One region of the Mesorhizobium sp. P2_F8 genome, then DNA from elsewhere that is predicted to be linked to it. Evidence: riboswitches for the same ligand, from Rfam matches in the RefSeq annotation. Region 1 holds a riboswitch; each other region holds the start of a gene.

What was found. Region 1 has a riboswitch for cobalamin ahead of AC1DZP_RS28675 (CbtB domain-containing protein). Riboswitches for the same ligand answer to the same signal wherever they lie in the genome.
Region 2: it holds a riboswitch for cobalamin, as region 1 does, so the genes downstream of both, bluB (5,6-dimethylbenzimidazole synthase) here and AC1DZP_RS28675 (CbtB domain-containing protein) in region 1, are expected to answer to the same signal.
Region 3: it holds a riboswitch for cobalamin, as region 1 does, so the genes downstream of both, AC1DZP_RS11695 (aromatic ring-hydroxylating oxygenase subunit alpha) here and AC1DZP_RS28675 (CbtB domain-containing protein) in region 1, are expected to answer to the same signal.

What each region holds. Positions count from the first base shown of each region.
Region 1 is NZ_JBFUFB010000014.1:74,881-80,686, reverse strand. Features, by position in the region: gene cobD (threonine-phosphate decarboxylase CobD) at 1-63, opposite strand, end outside; gene cbiB (adenosylcobinamide-phosphate synthase CbiB) at 62-1,030, shown strand; gene cobO (cob(I)yrinic acid a,c-diamide adenosyltransferase) at 1,053-1,676, opposite strand; gene cobU (bifunctional adenosylcobinamide kinase/adenosylcobinamide-phosphate guanylyltransferase) at 1,678-2,193, opposite strand; gene AC1DZP_RS28680 (CbtA family protein) at 2,186-2,989, opposite strand; gene AC1DZP_RS28675 (CbtB domain-containing protein) at 3,005-3,184, opposite strand; cobalamin riboswitch at 3,221-3,418, opposite strand; gene AC1DZP_RS28670 (aromatic ring-hydroxylating oxygenase subunit alpha) at 3,559-4,734, shown strand; gene AC1DZP_RS28665 (MFS transporter) at 4,738-5,806, opposite strand, start outside.
Region 2 is NZ_JBFUFB010000016.1:60,711-66,516, forward strand. Features, by position in the region: gene dxs (1-deoxy-D-xylulose-5-phosphate synthase) at 1-517, opposite strand, end outside; gene AC1DZP_RS29955 (pirin family protein) at 667-1,587, opposite strand; gene AC1DZP_RS29960 (DUF2277 domain-containing protein) at 1,625-1,891, opposite strand; gene AC1DZP_RS29965 (exodeoxyribonuclease VII small subunit) at 2,005-2,256, opposite strand; gene AC1DZP_RS29970 (histone deacetylase family protein) at 2,260-3,186, opposite strand; cobalamin riboswitch at 3,308-3,487, shown strand; partial or broken gene bluB (5,6-dimethylbenzimidazole synthase) at 3,548-4,165, shown strand; gene AC1DZP_RS29980 (hypothetical protein) at 4,282-5,265, opposite strand; gene AC1DZP_RS29985 (TetR/AcrR family transcriptional regulator) at 5,363-5,806, opposite strand, start outside.
Region 3 is NZ_JBFUFB010000004.1:190,443-196,248, reverse strand. Features, by position in the region: gene AC1DZP_RS11700 (FAD-binding oxidoreductase) at 1-123, opposite strand, end outside; gene AC1DZP_RS11695 (aromatic ring-hydroxylating oxygenase subunit alpha) at 204-1,451, opposite strand; cobalamin riboswitch at 1,566-1,767, opposite strand; gene AC1DZP_RS11690 (DUF680 domain-containing protein) at 2,279-2,479, shown strand; gene AC1DZP_RS11685 (DUF680 domain-containing protein) at 2,549-2,788, shown strand; gene AC1DZP_RS11680 (ABC transporter ATP-binding protein) at 2,864-3,976, opposite strand; gene bglA (beta-galactosidase BglA) at 4,018-5,682, opposite strand; gene AC1DZP_RS11670 (carbohydrate ABC transporter permease) at 5,687-5,806, opposite strand, start outside.

The sequences.
Region 1 (5,806 bases):
AAGCGCCCTCGCCCGGCCGAGACTTCCACCATGGTCCACCGCCGCCCCATCAAGAAGCTTCATGTCAATCCTGATCGCTTTCCTGTCATTGGCCGCTGAATTCGTCCTGGGTTACCCGGACTGGCTGTTTCGCGCCATCGGCCATCCGGTGACGTGGTTCGGCAGGCTGATATCCTTTCTCGACGGCCGGCTCAACCGCGCCACTGATCCCGACGTGCTGCGTCGCAAGCGTGGTGTCCAGGCGCTGTTGGTCATCGTGCTGGTGCCGGCGGCGATCGGGCTCGGCGTGCAGATCCTGCTCTGGTTCGTTCCCATGGGATTGATCGTTGCCGCCCTTCTGGCGACATCGCTTCTGTCGCAGAAGAGCCTCTACGAGCATGTCGAGGCCGTGGCCGACGCGCTCGACACAGGTGGCCTTGCTCTTGGACGCATCGCCGTCTCGCGCATCGTCGGCCGCGATCCCGAATCGCTGGACCGGGCCGGTGTCAGCCGCGCGGCGATCGAGAGCCTGGCCGAGAATTTTTCCGACGGCATCGTTGCTCCCGCCTTCTGGACCGGCGTCGGCGGGCTGGCAGGAGGCGCTGCCTACAAGGCAGCCAACACCGCCGATTCGATGATCGGCCACCGCACCCCGCGCCATGAAGCGTTCGGTTGGGCGGCGGCGCGCTTCGACGATTGGATCAACTTGCCGGCATCGCGGCTGACGGCGCTGTTGATCGTGCTGGCCGCATTCCTCGTCAGGGGTGCTGATGCGAAAAACGCCTGGCATGCCGTGTGGCGCGACGCGAAAAAACACCGCTCGCCCAATGCCGGCTGGCCCGAAGCGGCGATGGCCGGCGCGCTCGGCCTGGCCCTCGCCGGGCCGCGCAGCTACGGCGGCGTGCTGGTCGATGACGTCTTCATGGGCGAAGGCGGCCGCCGCGAAGCCGACAGCATCGACATCAGGCAGGCGCTGAAACTCTATCGTGTCGCCGATTATCTGCTGATCGCGCTGTTCGGTTTGGTCTCGGCAATCGTCATCGTCGCGTAATCGGGCCTGCTGGTTAAGGCTATCAGAACTCGATGCCTTGCTGCGCCTTCACGCCCGCCGAGAAATGGTGCTTGGTTACACCCATTTCGGTGACGAGATCGGCCGCCTCGACCATTGCCGGCTTGGCGTTGCGGCCGGTGACGACGACGTGCAGGCCCTCGCGCCGCGCCTTCAGCGCCGCAACCACTTTGTCGAGATCGAGATAATCGTAGCGCAGCGCGATGTTCAGTTCGTCGAGCACCAGCAGGCTGATCGATGGATCGGCCATCAGTTCGAGCACTTTGGCCCATGCGGCTTCGGCTGCGGCAATGTCGCGCTTCAGATCCTGGGTTTCCCAGGTGAACCCCTCGCCCATGGCGTGCCAGACGACGCGGTCGCCAAAGGCGGCGAAGGCATCCTTCTCGCCGGTGTGCCATTTGCCCTTGATGAACTGGACGACGCCGACACGCTTGCCGTAGCCGAGCATCCGCAGCGCCAGACCAAAGGCGGCGGTGGTCTTGCCCTTGCCCGGCCCGGTGTTGACGATCAGCAGCCCCTTCTCGATCGTCTTTGCCGCCACCTCGGCATCCTGCACCGCCTTGCGCTTGGCCATCTTGGCGCGGTGGCGTTCTTCATCCCGGTCGGTCTTGTTGTCGATATCGGTCATTTCATTTCACCTTGAGCGGCAGCCCCGCCACCATCAGCAGCACCGTATCGGCGACAGCGGCCACCAGCTGGTTGAGCCGACCGGCGGCATCGCGAAAACGGCGCGCCAGCGCGTTGTCAGGCACGATCCCTTGGCCGACTTCATTGGACACGACGAACCAGGGCCCGCGCGGCCGCGACAGCACGTCCGCCAGCCGACGGCACTCAAGGTCGAGGTCGTGTTCGGCCAGCATATGATTGGTCAGCCACAGTGTCAGGCAGTCGACAAGCACCGGCCGGTCGTCCGGCAGGGCCTCAAGCGTGCCGGCGAGATCGAGCGGTGCGTCGATGGTCGCCCAGCCCTCGCCGCGCCGCGAGCGGTGCAACGCGATACGCTCACGCATTTCGTCATCATAGGCTTGGGCCGTGGCGATATAGGTCCATGGCGAGGGTAGAACCGTCGCCWGGGTTTCGGCATGCGCGCTCTTGCCGGAGCGCGCACCGCCGATGATGAAGGTCAGCTTGCTGCGATCAGGCAAAGCTGTCGCGCAGGCTGGTCGCGGTGCCGGTGAAGCGGCCGCGCACCACGCCGACGACGGCGCCGAGCACCAGCCAGAACACCAGGTTGGTCACCGTAACCGCCACCACGAACTGGTGGTGCAGGCCTTCCGGGATCGGCGTCTCGAAACTGTCGGGCTGCGGTGCGCCGACAATATGCGGCGCGACGATCAGCAGGACGGCAAGGATCGCAAGCGGCAGCGACTTGCGGAACGCGATCAGGCCGAGACCAGCCGCGGTCGCCACCACCGTCGCCCACCACCAGATCTGGCGCTGCGTGAGATCGGCCGCCGGCATCGCGGGTAATTCCGGTGGCAGGCCGAGGCCCGGTGCCAGCGTGAACACGGCAAAGCCTGCCAGACCCCAGAACACGCCCTGGCGCCAATTGCCGATGCCGCCGGCGAATTCGGAAACCGCGACCAGGATCAGCGCAAAACCGATTCCGGTGACGATATTGGCAACCACGCTGAAGGCGAAACGCTCGAAACCGTCGGCCGGCGCCCAGCCTTCGTCTTCCGCCGCCGGAGCGGCTGCTTCCGCCGGCGCCGGGGCGGCAGAGCTCATCGCATTCCCCGCCGGAGCGGCTGTGCTCATTGCGCTGGAATCGGTTGCGGCCGGAGCGGCATGGTCATGGTGATGGCCGCCGCCGGCCTGTTCGTAGACTTCCGCCTTGAGGATCAGCGGCACGGTGGCATAGGCCTGCAGGCAGGCGAGAACGACGCCGGCCACGAGCCCTGCGATCGCCGCGATGAACACGACGTTGCGAAACAGGTTCATGATGTCAAATCCTCGTCAGTGGCAGGGAAACGCCATCGAATGGCGATAGTCGTGAGCCGCATTGTGGACCGCATCGATATGCGAGAAGCCGACAAAGCCGACGACGAAGATGCCGAGCAGCGCCACCAGTGCAAGCTGCATGAAGCGCGACTGCGAGGAGACGGAGGCGCCGAGGGAGACGGAAGCGGTAGTCATGTTTTGTCCTTTCACCCTCCACCCGAGGGCATCGAAGTCAGTTTCCTGTCGCCGGCAGGTCTCCTGGCTCGCGGATCAGCGCCCTTCCCCACCTTCCCGAAGAGAAACCTTCAGTGGCATATGGAGAGGACTACCGCACACAGTTGCGGGGGCAGCCACGGCATTGGGCCAACAAGTCCGCCCGCACCGCATTCCCTCTTGGCTCCAAACGGAACCGACGACAACGCGACTATAGGGAAAATCGCCGCGACCGGCAAACCAAATTCCGCCGACAACCAGCGCGATTGCGCCATGCAGATAAATCGGTTCTCCGGCACAACAATTGACAATTCCCATGGTCGGGTGTCGGCTGACAAATCCACAGGAAGCCAGCCATGCAGCCCATTGCCAGCGAGCGCGATCCTTACAACGGCCTGACCCGGGCCGAACCGACGCTGCCATCGTCGGCCTATTGGGATGCGGACAGTTATCAGCGCGATCTCGACGCCATCTGGTACAAAAGCTGGTTGCTCGTCTGCCGCCAGGCCGACCTTGCGCAGCCGCTTTCATTCCGCACCTTCCGCGTCGGCACGCAGGAAATCGTCGTGCTCCGAGACGAAACCGGCGAACTGCGCGCCTTCCACAACACGTGCCGCCATCGCGGCTCGCAGCTTTGCCAGGAAAGCGAAGGCCGGCTGAAGGCTCGGCTCATCACCTGCCCATACCATGCCTGGTCCTATTCGCTGCGCGGCGATCTCGTGCGCGTGCCGTCGAAATCGCTGCCGGAAGGCTTCGACAAGGCAAATCATCCGCTCTATCGCGTGGCACTCTCGGTGTGGCGCGGTTTTGTCTTCGTCAATCTGCAGGAGGACGCCGCCGGCTCGGCGGAAACATCCTTCGATCCAGCGTCCGGCAGTCTCAGCAACTGGCCGCTGGAAACGCTTGTTACCGGCCATGTGCTGCGCAAGGTGATGAACTGCAACTGGAAGGTCTTTTGGGAGAACTTCAACGAGTGCCTGCATTGTCCGGGCGTCCACAAGGACCTGTCGCGGCTGGTGCCGATCTATGGCCGCGGCCTGATGGGTCGCCATGACGATCCCGAATGGTCCCGCCACGCCGACAATGACGCGCCGGAGTTTTCCGGCGGCCTGCGCGCCGGCGCGCAGACATGGTCGCGCGACGGACAGGCGCATGGGCCGGTCTTCACCGGCCTCACATCAGCCGAACGCGCCGCCGGCCAGACCTACGCCACCAACCTGCCGTCGATGTTCATCGTCGGGCATGTCGACTATATCAGGACCGTGCGGCTGGTGCCGCTTGGCCCCGAGCAGACCGAGCTTGTCGCCGAATGGCTGTTTGCGCCCGAGGCGCTTGATGCAACCGACATCGACAACATCGTCGCCTTCGGCAAACAGGTGCTGGAGGAGGATGCAGGGATCTGCGAGGTCAACCAGAAAGGCTTGCGCTCGATGCGCCACGCGGCCGGCGTGCTGATGCCCGAGGAGTACGACCTGCACCGCTTCCACAACTGGATCCGCGAACGGCACGCAGCGGCTACCCCCAAGCCCTGATGATCACAGCGATTTCGGCAGGTATCGCCACGTCACGAAGCCGCAGACCGCCGCCAGCAGGCCGAGCGTGACGAACACCGAGCCCAGCCCGAAGAACGCCAGCACCACCGAATAGACCAGCGGCGGCGTCAGTTCGGAAAAGTCGAGATAGGTCCGGTAGACCGCAGCCATCTGCGACCTTTCATAGGATCGTACCGAGCGCATGAAGGCGGTCGAGCCCAGTGCATCGAGCGCGATGGTGAAGAAAGCGCCGCAGAGCAGAAAGGCCCCGGTGAGCAGCGGCACGGTTTGGCCGACCGCACCCGCCGCCAGCAGCATGGCCGACATGGCGAAATAGGCAAATGTCATCGTCCGGCGGCCACCGAAGCGCTTGCCCGCCTTGCCCCAGAAGATGGCCATGAACAGCAGCGCATTGCCGGCCGAAACCAAAAGACCGCCGGCCAGCTTGCCCTCGCCGGTGATGACCATGAACAGCGGCCCGTAGACGAAGAACGTCGTCCAGAAACAGGAGCGGCCAAAGGCGATCAGCCAGGCCAGCCGCAACCTGGGCTGGGCGACGAAGCGGCCGATATTGGCGAGCGGATTGGCCGGCCGCGTCTTGCCAGGGCGGATCGATGGGTTGTCGCCGAGCCGATAGGTCCAGAACAGCGCCAGCAAGGCCAGCGCGAACACCGCCACCGCACCATGCGCGGCGTAGATGCCGAAGCGCGTGTAGAGGAAGATGCCGAGCGTTGGCCCGCCGGTCCAGGCCAACATCGACCACGCCATGCGCAGTGATTCGGCCTGCATGAAATCGGTCTTGCGGATGTGGTCCATGATGTAGAGGTTGAGCGTGATCGACAGCGCGCTGGCGCCCATCACGCGGCACAGCATGCCGGCCAATTGTCCGGCAAGCGTATGGGTGACGAAGAACAGCGAGCCGATGGCCAGCAGGCAGGCGCCGGCCGTGTAGACCCAGCGCCGGGCGAAGCGGCGGATCAGCATCGGCATGAACAGCGTTACCGACAGGCCGAGCATCGCCACGATGGTGTAGAGGATCGAGACGATCTGCTCGTTATGCAGGATCTCGTAG
Region 2 (5,806 bases), on a different contig from region 1:
GCCGGGCATCGAGCGCGCCGGCATTGTTCATCGCCTCGTATGCCATGCCGGCCGACATGGCACCATCGCCGATGACGGCGATGACGTTGTTGCGGCCGCCGGAGAGATCGCGGGCGGCGGCCATGCCGAGGCCGGCCGATATCGATGTCGAGGAGTGAGCGGCACCGAAGGGATCGTATTCGCTCTCGGCGCGGCGGGTGAAGCCGGACAGGCCCCCTTCCTGGCGCAAGGTGCGGATACGGTCGCGACGGCCGGTCAGGATCTTGTGCGGATAGGCCTGGTGGCCGACATCCCAGATCAGCCGGTCATCCGGGGTGTTGAAGACATAATGCAGCGCGACTGTCAGCTCGACCACGCCAAGGCCGGCGCCAAGATGGCCGCCGGTGTGGGACACCGCGTCGATCAGTTCGGCACGAAGCTCGGATGCCAGTTGCGGCAATTCGCTCTCGGCAAGCGTGCGCAGGTCGGCCGGGATGCGGACCTTGTCGAGAAGGGGCGTATGCGGCGTTGCGTTCAAGGGTAGGCCTACTCAGGCTTTCTGTTCATGGGCGAGATAGGCCGCCGGCCGGCGAAAGTAAATGCGTGTCAGTGACGCGGATCAGGCTTTAGGTCTTTGCCTTATGTATGTCGTTCTCCCAAAACCGGGTCACTTTTGGGCGACATGCATCAGCTTTCCGGCAGCGGGATGAATTCTTCCTCATCGCCAGGAACGATATCGAAGCGGCCCGTCTTCCATTCTTGCTTGGCCTGTTCGATGCGCTCCTTGGAGGACGAGACGAAATTCCACCAGATGTAACGCTTCGAGCCGAGCGAGGCGCCGCCGAACAGCATGAAATGGGCGCCGCCTTCCGACGATACGACGATCTCGTCGCCTGGCCGGAACACCAGCAGTCGCTCGGCTGGAAAAACATCGCCTGAAATCGAAACGTCGCCCTCCAGCGTGTAGATGGCGCGCTCTTCCGCATCGGCCGGGATTTTCACGCTGGCGCCCGGCGCCAGCCTGAGGTCGGCATAAAGCGTCTCGGAGTGAGCCCTCACCGGCGACCGCAGTCCCTGGAAGTCGCCGATGACGACGCGCCCGGTGACGCCTTCGGCATCGATCTCGGGGAGGCGCAAGGCAGCGGTGTTCTCGAAAACCGGTGCCACTTCCTCCTTGCCGTCCGGCAGTGCCAGCCATGTCTGCAGGCCGGAGACCGACATCGGCGCGCCACGCAATTCCTCCGGCGTGCGCTCGGAATGGACGATGCCGCGGCCAGCGGTCATCAAATTCACGTCGCCGGGCTGGATGACCATTTCGGTGCCGAGTGAATCGCGATGCCTGATCTTGCCGTCGAACAGATAGGTCACCGTCGACAGCCCGATATGCGGATGCGGACGGACATCGAGCGCCTGGCCCGCGCGCAGGATCGCCGGGCCCATGCGGTCGAAGAAGATGAAAGGCCCGACGAGCCGTCTTTTGGCGGTCGGCAATGCGCGGCGTACCTGGAAACCACCGATGTCCTTGGCGTTCGGAATGACCATCAGCTCGATCTGGTCGCTGGCAAAGGCGTCGCCGACTTCAGGGTCTTTCCCGGGGAAGAAGCTCATGGACTCTCCTTGTCAGCGGCCGTGCCTGCTTGTCGCATCAGGCAAAACGGATCGCTGATTTCGCGCGCGCCTTGGCGGCCACCTCTTCGCGATTGCGAGGATGCTGATGGGTTTCGAGGGAATCGAGAAGCTCACGCGCCGATGCCGCGATGGCTTCGACCGCATGATCGAAGGCGTGCTGGTTCTGCTTCGAAGGTCGCGTCGTTCCGCTCAATTTGCGGACAAACTGAAGTGCGGCGTCGCGCACCTCGTCATTGGTTGCCGGCGGATCAAAATTGAACAGGGTCTTGATGTTTCTGCACATCGTTTCCGAACCTCCTCTTGTCCTGAAGCCGTTTCAATCGGGACGGCTGCTATCCTCGACTATGATCATGTCCAAAAGCCGGTGAGGCAAGACCATCGTTCGGGAAGCATGACTCAGTCGGCGTCGAGCGGCTCGGTTCCAACCGGCTTGCCGTCGCGCGACAGCCTGATCTTCTCGACCTTGTCCTCGGCGGCCTTCAGCAGCCGGTCGCAATGCGCCTTCAGCGCCTCGCCGCGCTCATAGATCCTGATCGACTGGTCGAGCGGCACGTCGCCACGCTCCAGATCATCGACGATCTTTTCCAGCGCGTCGAGTGCCTGCTCGAAGCTCATCGCCTTGACGTCTTCGTTGGTCTCTCCAGCCATCATTCACCCTTTCATCAGTCGCCCGACATGGGCGGCGACCGAAAATGCCAGTCCCTGCAGATCGTAGCCACCCTCGAGCAGGCTGACGAGCCGGTTGCCGCTGTGGCGTGTGGCGCGCTGCATCAGCTGGCCGGTCGCCCAGTCGAAATCATCCTCGGTCAGATTGATCTCGGCCAGCGGATCGCGATGGTGCGCGTCGAACCCCGCCGAAATGATGATCAGGTCGGGCGCGAAATTGTCGAGCGCCGGCAGGATACGCGACAGCAAGGCATCGCGAAAAACCTCGCTGCCGGTCTGCGGCGCCAGCGGCGCGTTGACGATGTTGCCGGCGCCGGTCTCGCTCTTCGCCCCGGTGCCGGGATAAAGCGGCATCTGGTGCGTCGAGCAATAGAGCACCGACGGATCGTCCCAGAAAATGTCCTGCGTGCCGTTGCCGTGATGGACGTCCCAGTCGACGACCGCAACGCGCTCGACGCCATGTTTCTTCTGCGCATAGCGCGCGGCGATCGCCGCCGTGTTGAAGAGGCAGAAGCCCATGGCCGTGGTTTTTTCGGCATGGTGGCCGGGCGGCCGCGCGGCGACGAAGACGTTGTCGGCGCGGCCGGCAAAGACATCGTCTACGGCGGCGTTGGCGGCGCCGATCGCGGTTATCGCCGCTTGCCAGCTCTTCGGGCTGACTGACGTGTCGGCGTCGATGCGGGCGATGCCCTCGTCGGGAATGGCGGCGCGGACGCGGGCGACGAAATCGGCGGGATGCGCGTAGAGAATGGTGGCCTCGTCGCCTTCCGGCGCCTTGATGCGATCGAGCGCGACAAAAGCTTCATCGTCAAGCACCCGCTCGATGGCGCGCAAGCGATCCGGCCGCTCAGGGTGACCGGGGGGCGTGATGTGCTCAAGGAAGATCGGATGGGTATAGAGACGTGTGGTCATCTTCCCTATCTAGTGCCCCGACGTCGCGATGGCCATGCGTTGTGGCCTGATGGCTGGGGAAAATCACACATGCGTCCATTGGTGTCGCTGCAGGCATTGGCGTCGTCAGCGCTTCGGCGTAAGGTCGCCGCCACTGCCTGGTGCCCGCCGCAAGCGGGAGAATCGGGAACACGGTTGAACTCCGTGGCGTGCCCAACGCTGTAAGGGGGACCGCGCCGGTAAATGCCACTGTCGATGACGGGAAGGCACCGGACGCGGGTTGATCCCAAGCCAGAAGACCGGCCTGGCAGGCATCGTCATCCGCATGGTCAGGCGGAAGACATCCACAGCAATCGCAAGGGGACACGCGATGCCAACACACATGACCGCCTCTGTTGGCGACGGATTTGACCAGAGTGCGCGCGATGCGGTCTATCGCGCCATGTTCACGCGGCGCGACGTGCGCGGCCATTTCCTGCCAGCCCCGCTCGACGATGAGGTGCTGGCGCGGCTGCTGCTTGCCGCGCACCATGCGCCGTCGGTCGGCTTCATGCAGCCTTGGAATTTCATCGTCATTCGCGATGCCGAGCGACGGGAAAAAGTGCGTGACCTGTTCCTGGCGGCGCGAGAGCAGGAACTGCCGGCCATCGCGGAAGAACGACAGGCGCTCTACCGCAAGCTCAAGCTGGAAGGCATCTGCGAAAGCGCGCTCAACATCTGCATCACCTGCGACCGGCAGCGTTCGAAGGGTTCGCCGCTGGGGCGCTGGCACAATCCGGAGATGGACCTCTACAGCACGGTTTGCGCGGTGCAGAACTTCTGGCTGGCGGCGCGCGCCGAGGGTGTCGGGGTCGGCTGGGTCAGCATCATCGAGGCGCAGGCATTGAAAAGCCTGCTGTCAATTCCCGAGCATGTTACGCCGGTCGCCTATCTCTGCGTCGGCCGTGTTTCCGAGTTCGCGCCAAAGCCGGACCTCGAAGCGCATGGCTGGGGCCGCCGCTTGCCGCTGCCGGAACTGATCATGAGCGAGACCTTTTGCGGGCAAGGTGAAGCGTTGCTCAAATCGACCGTGGCGCGCCTCAACGGGGTCGATGCCGCGCCGGCGACCACTGCCGATCAGCGCGTCGCGCCGGCCGTGCCCCAGCGCGAACCGCCGAAGGAGGCCAGCGCCTTGTCCTTGAGTTCCCTGAACTTCGACGACGCTTCGGCTAGCCGGGCGTCCCAGGCGGGATCGGGCACCTGGCCCTCAATGGTCCTGAAATAGACCTGCATCAGGCAGGCGATGGCGAAGGGTTCGATGAACGCCGCCTTGAAGGCCCAGGCGAAGACGATGGCGAGCACGAAAGCCCAGCCGGCAAGCTGCCCGGGCATGAGGAAAAGAATGGCGCCGGCAGGCGCCAGCATCAGCAGGAAGATAACGAACGAGACGCCCCACATGATGACCGCCAGCCAAACGGCGTTCTTGACCATGATCTTGCCGTTCTGGGCATAGAGCACGACGCCTTGGCGGGCAGTCTCGAACGGCGAGGCTGAATTGATGCGGATGTTGTAGCCAAGGATGATCTCGTCGACAAAGGTCAGCGACAGGCGGATCACCGTGTTGATGAAGCTGACTAGGCCGCCCAGGCCCGGGATCGGCAGGAAAGCGGCGATGCCGCCGAGCAGCCCGGTGATGGCGCGAATGGCGCCCTTGACCAGCTGGTCGACGACGAAAAGGATGTTGGCCTCGGCAAAACGCTGGGTCACGATGTCCTTGGCATAGGCAATCTGGTTCTGGCCGTCGGGAATGTCGCGGCCGTCGACCAGGTGGACCATGACCGCGACATGGCCGGCCTTGACGACATAAAGGATGTATTCGCGGATCCAGTAGACGGCGATCGAGACGATGCCGAAGCCGACCACGCCGCCCCACAGGGCAAAGGACAGCGGCCCGTCCGGGTCGGTGGAGATATGGCCAACGCCGTAGCCAACGGAGGCGCCCGTGCCGGTCGCGACGATATAGGCCAGCGTGATGCCGAAATAGACGATCATGCGAAAGACAATGAAGGGCCAGGTCCGCATCATGATGGACACCGACCTGCCGATATTGAAATCCCACATGCCCCCGAATCTCCGCTCAGAGATGGCGCGAGAGGATGCGCTGAAACCGGCTGTTGTCAATCGTGGGCAGTGGCGCGCCAGACCAGCAATGGGGATTTCAGTTCGGCTGGGAATCCTGCTTCTTGAGCAAGCCTTCGAGCAACTGCTTAAAGGCCGCCACCACCTTCTTCGACGTCGCTTCGGGGTCGCTCGAATTGGCGATCCGCTGCGCTGCCTGGCTGCTCGCCCCGTTGATCAGCCGCGAGGCAGTCTCGGGGTCGAGGCTGGGAACGACCACGCCCTCCTCCTGCAGTCTGGTCAGATGATCGGTCATTGAACCGACACATGCATTGGCATTCGGCCATTGTGCAGGATCCCCCAGCACGGCCGGGCCATCCCGGAACATGATGCGCTGGATTTCCGGCTCCAACGCCATTTCGATATAGGTCGTGCATTCGTCGACGAAATGCTGCCAGCGGGTCGGTGCTTTCGACGCCACTTCGTTCACGCGCGCCGCCATCTCCCCGTCGATTTCGGCGATAACCGCCTGCAGCAAGCCCTT
Region 3 (5,806 bases), on a different contig from region 1:
GCGGAAGGTGAAGGTCTTCACATCAGGCGCTTCGTCGCTGACGCCGATCACTTCCAGCACCTGGAGCCGGTCGTTCCAGGGCGTCATCTGGTCGAGATGGCGATAGAGGCCGAGATCCGTCATCGCATTCATCCTCTTGTCCTCACTCTTGCCCTGGGCATGTCGAGATACCAAAACCGCTGCGCATTCTTGGGCGACATGCACTAGGCAACGCTGCGCAGCGCCGGCCGGCCACCTTCGGCAAGGCGCGGGCCGATGAACGACGCGTACCACTCGACGAACTGGATGACGCCACCCTCATGCAGCTCCGAATAAGGGCCGGGCTCGTAGGCGGGCGACAGGATGCCGAAGGCGTTTTCCTCGACGATCCGCCGGTCCTGGTCGTTGGTCTCGGTCCAGACGTGGGTGAGTTCGTCGAGATCGTAATCGACGCCTTCGACCGCATCCTTGTGAACCAGCCATTTGGTTGTCACCGCGGTCTCCGTGGCGCTGATCGGCAACACCCGGAAGGTGACGGCGTGGTCGCCCAGAATGTGGTTCCAGGTCGTCGGATAGTGATAGAGCAGCAAGGAACCGATGCTGTCGGTTGAAACGCTGTCGGACAGGTTCTTCTTGACCGCACGCTTTCCCGTCATCGTGTAGCTGACGGCATTGCGCAGCAGCGGCGCGCGGGTGGCGCGGTACTGTCCGGCCGGGTCGATGCGGAATTTGCTCGGCAGGCCGGCCGCTTCGCATTTCGCCCAGTGCGCAAGCATTTCCGGGTCGCTGTCGGCGCCTTGCACGCCGGTCACCGTGGGTGCCTCTGGAAAAGTCTTGCAGAGCTCCGGATGATTGCCGGCGCAATGATAGCACTCGCGGTTGTTTTCCCAGACCAGCTTCCAGTTGCCCTTCTCGACAATGGTCGACTCGAACGCCACCTTGGCCTCGCGCAGCCGGTGCGGCAAAAGGTAGGGCTCGATCATTGCGCGCATCGGTGCGAAATCCGCCGGCTCCTTGGCCAGGCAGATGAAAATGTAGCCACCGACGCTTTGGCAGGCGACTGGCTTCAAGCCGAACTGGCTCTTGTCGAAACCGTCGGCCATCTGCCTGGCAAACAAGAGCCTTCCGTCCAGCTCGTAGGTCCATTGGTGATAGGGGCAGACCAGCTTTGCCGCCGTGCCCTTGTCGGAATTGCAGACGCGGCTGCCGCGATGGCGGCAGGAATTGTGGAAGGCGTTGATATTGCCCTTCTGGTCGCGGACAAGCACGACTGGATAGTCGCCAATCTGCGCCGTGATGTAGCTGCCCGGCTTCGGCAGCTCGCAATCATGACCGATGAACAGCCAGTCGCGATACCAGATCAGCTCCATGTCGAGCTTGAAATAGTCTGGATCGGTGTAGAAGGGCTGTTCCAGCGAAAAGCCTTGCCGGCGGCCGCTCAAGAGCCTCAGCATGTCGTTGCGAGCATCCATGTCCTGTCCTCGTTTCTAAGGACTGAACTGGTGGTGACGGAGGAAGGATTGGACGCAGGCCGGCGATGCGCCGGACATGCACTATCCGCCTCTTGACCGCCCACCGCGATCAGTCGAGTCTAGACATCTCGGGCTGGTTTCCGGGCTCTGGAGTTGTCCTTGCGGACCATCGCGACACCTTCCCAGGCGTTTGCCCAGTGGTCTCCCGTTGCGACTTGAACTCCACCACCGTTGCGGGGGCAGCGCCGGATTCTGACCGGCTTCCCAATTCTCCGCCTCGTCGTCACGAAGCGGCACCTGAGATGACATGATCTAATCACGATCGCGGGCGCGTCATCGGCATGAAAACGACATCGTATCCATGCGGCGCGACACGCTTGCGAAACGTTCCGGTCGGTGATCGCGAAGCGGAAGCCTATCTCTTGGGCAACCATAGCCGGCTCCAATCTCGTCGAAACTGACCCCTTGCCAGGAAGCAAAAAAGGTTAATGTTATCGAAAAGTGACTATTAGCTGCCGCTAAAATCGAACCGAACGGTTCGTTTCTGTTGACGGTGCGTGCAGGAGGTGTGAACGCTGGGCCTCCGACACAGTTGGTGATCGGGGTACCTGTTTCGTACAACTCTTTGATATAACTTGGAAAAACATTGAGTGTGGAAACCCCCGGCGCAATTTCAAGTGGTGGATTCTTGGTCCACGCGGAACAACTTCGTGATTGGAAATGGCTGGATGGCTCTCCCACATCGGGGCTGTCCGAACGACGCGATTTCTTCCCAAGACACGCCGCTAGACGGACGGCAAAAATAAGAAATACTGGAGTACCAAAAAATGAAAAAGATCATCCTCACTGCCGCCGCCCTTCTGGCCATTTCCGGCAGCGCCTTCGCGAACAGCGACCACTATGGTTCGAATGCCTCGGCAGCCACCGCTGCTGTCGACAGCTCGTACACCGCTTCGACCAAGAAGTCGGAGCCGGCTGCTCAGACGCCTGCCCAGGGTAGCAACCGCAACCTCTTCGGCAATAACTAACAGCCGATTCCCAGAAGGCGGCGGGCTCTCCCGCCGTCCTGGCGAAATCCAGAATTCAGGAGATTTGAAATGAAGAAGATCATGCTTGCTGCCGCCGCCGTCGTGGCGATCTCCGGCAGCGCTTTCGCCGCCAGCGACAACTACGGTTCGAATGGCGCCAACCAGCCTGCCGTCGGTTCGGTTGACAACTCTCAAACGGGCTCGATCCGCAACAGCGGTGGTTTCGTCGGCAAGCTGCTCAATTCGTCGGGTGACGTAGAGAGGTCCGCCCCTCAGAGCGCCGACCGCGACCTCTTCGGCAATCGCTAACAGCCGAAGTTGATTTCCAAAAAAGAGCGGCGGGCCTGGCCCGCCGCTCTTTTCGTGTCGAGACTTGGTTCTGTCTCAAGCCGCCTTTACTTCCGGCTGACGGAGCGAGAAGGAGTGCCCGTCCGCGTCGAAGATGTGAAGGTCGTTGGCGTCCGCGCTCAGCCGCAGCGTCGCACCGCGCTTGACCTCGACATTGCCAGGCAGCTTGGTCACCAGCGGCAGGTCGGCGCGGCCGATGTCGACATAGACAAGCTGGACTTCGCCGAGTTGTTCGACATAGTCGACCGTTCCCTCGAACAGATACTCCGTGCCGCTGGCGATGATCAGATCTTCCGGCCGCACGCCGAAACTCACCGCGGCACCCTTTGCCGAAGCCGGCGTTGCGATCGGCACGCTTGCCTTGCGGCCGCCGACATGGCTGACGACGGTCGGGTTTCCGGTCTTGTCGATGGTCGCCGGCAGGATGTTCATGGCCGGCGAGCCGATGAACTGGGCGACAAACAAATTGCCGGGCTTCTTGTAGAGGTCCATCGGCGTGCCGACCTGCTCGATATGGCCTTCCTTGAGCACCACGATGCGATCGGCCAGCGTCATCGCCTCGACCTGGTCGTGGGTGACGTAGATCATGGTCGTGTTGGGCATCGATTCCTTGAGTTTGGCGATCTCGATGCGGGTGGCGACACGCAGCGCCGCGTCAAGGTTCGACAGCGGCTCGTCGAACAGGAACACCTTCGGGTTGCGCACGATGGCGCGGCCGATGGCGACGCGCTGGCGCTGGCCGCCCGACATGGCCTTGGGCAGGCGATCGAGATATTTGGTCAGCTGCAGGATTTCCGCGGCCTGCTTCACGCGGCGGTCGATCTCGGCCTTGTTCTCCTTGCCGATCTTCATCGAGAACGCCATGTTGTCGTACACCGTCATGTGCGGGTAGAGCGCGTAGGACTGGAACACCATGGCGATGCCCCGCTTCGATGGCGGCACGTCGTTGACGACCTCGCCGGCGATCTTGAGTTCGCCGGAGGTGATTTCCTCCAGCCCGGCGATCGACCTCAGCAATGTCGACTTGCCGCAGCCCGACGGGCCGACAAAGACGATGAACTCGCCCGACTTTATATCGAGGTCGATGCCGTGGAGAATGTTCAGATTGCCGTAGGACTTCTTCACTTGTCTTAGCGTGACATCGGCCATTGGTTTCCTCCCAGTGATTTGAAATTCAAGTGATCTGAAGTTCAGTCGATGCGCCCAAACCAGGCGCCGTAGCCGTTGAGCTGTATGGAACCGCTGCTCGCCTGCCCCGAAAATCCGTGTCCCGGCAAAGGTTGCAGCGATCGGTTGCCAAGCTCAATCCTGGTTGGCTTGGCTGCCAGATTGAAGACGCAGACGACCTGCTCATTGCCTGCGCGGCGTGTGAAGGCGACGGTGTCGCCCTCGCTTTCGATGAATGTGATGTCGCCCTTGGCCAGCGCCGGATGGGCACGGCGGAAGGTGAGAAAGCGCCGGTAGTGCTCGAGCAGCGAGCTCTCGTCGCCCTGCTGGACATTGACCGCTTGCGACAGGTGCTTGGCCGGCACCGGCAGCCATGGCTTGGCCGAGGAGAAGCCGCCATTCCTGGCGCTGCCGTCCCACACCATCGGCGTGCGGCAGCCGTCGCGGCCCTTGAATTCCGGCCAGAAGCGGATGCCGTAGGGGTCCTGCAAATCCTCGAAGTGGAGGTCGGCCTCACCGAGCCCAAGCTCCTCGCCCTGGTAGATGCAGACCGAGCCACGCAGCGACATCAGCAGCGCCGAGATGACCTTGAGATAGGCGGTCGTGTCGGCTTCGCCTGCCGCCCAGCGCGAGGCCGGGCGCATCACGTCATGGTTGGAAAAGGCCCAGCACGACCAGCCGTCGCTGGCGACCTTGCCGAACGATTCCAGCACCGAGCGGACCTTGGCCGCGCTGATCTTTTCCGGCGCCAGGAAGTCGAACGAGTAGCACATGTGCACGCGCTTGCCGCCGGCGGTATAGGCCGCCACCACTTCCAACCCACGTTGCGAATCGCCGACTTCGCCGACCGCCGCGGTGGCCGGATACTCATCGAGCAGGGCGCGGAAGCGTTCGAGGAAGCCGAGGTTTTCCGGACGGCTCTTGTCGTAGAGATGGTCCTGGTAGTTGTAGGGATTGACCGCGGGTGCGGTCTGGTCGTTGCGCTGCTCGGGCGGCAGCGGCGGATTGTTCTCCAGGCCCTGGCTGTGGAAGTAGAAATTGATGGTGTCGAGCCGGAAGCCGTCGACGCCGCGCTCCAGCCAGAAGCGGGTGACGTCGAGCAGCGCGTTCTGGACCTCATGGTTGTGGAAGTTGAGATCGGGCTGCTCGGCCAGGAAGTTGTGCAGGTAATATTGCTGGCGGCTGGTGTCCCATTGCCAGGCCGAGCCGCCGAAGATCGACAGCCAGTTGTTGGGCGGCGTGCCGTCCGGCCTGGCGTCCGCCCAGACATACCAGTCTGCCTTCGCGTTGGTGCGGCTCGAACGGCTTTCCTTGAACCATGGGTGGTTGTCGGCAGTGTGCGACAGCACCTCGTCGATCATCACCTTCAAGCCCAGCCTGTGTGCCTCGGCGGTCAGCGCGTCGAAGTCGGCCAGCGTGCCGAACATCGGATCGACGTCGCAGTAATCGGTGACGTCGTAGCCGAAATCCTTCATCGGCGATTTGAAGAACGGCGAGATCCAGATGGCATCCGCACCGAGTGCCGCGATGTAGGGGAGCCGGCCGATGATGCCCTTCAGGTCGCCGATGCCGTCGCCGTTCGAGTCCTGGTAGCTGCGCGGATAGATCTGGTAGATCACCGCACCTCGCCACCAGTCGCGATCGACGGCGAGGTCAGGCTTCGAACTGGCCTTCAAAGCGGATTGCATGGTCTCAGCCTCCTTTCACCGAGCCGGCAAGCAGCCCGCGGACAAAATAGCGCTGCAGCGAGAAGAACACGATCAGCGGCACGATGATGGTCACGAAAGCCGATGTCGTAAGGATCTCCCAGTC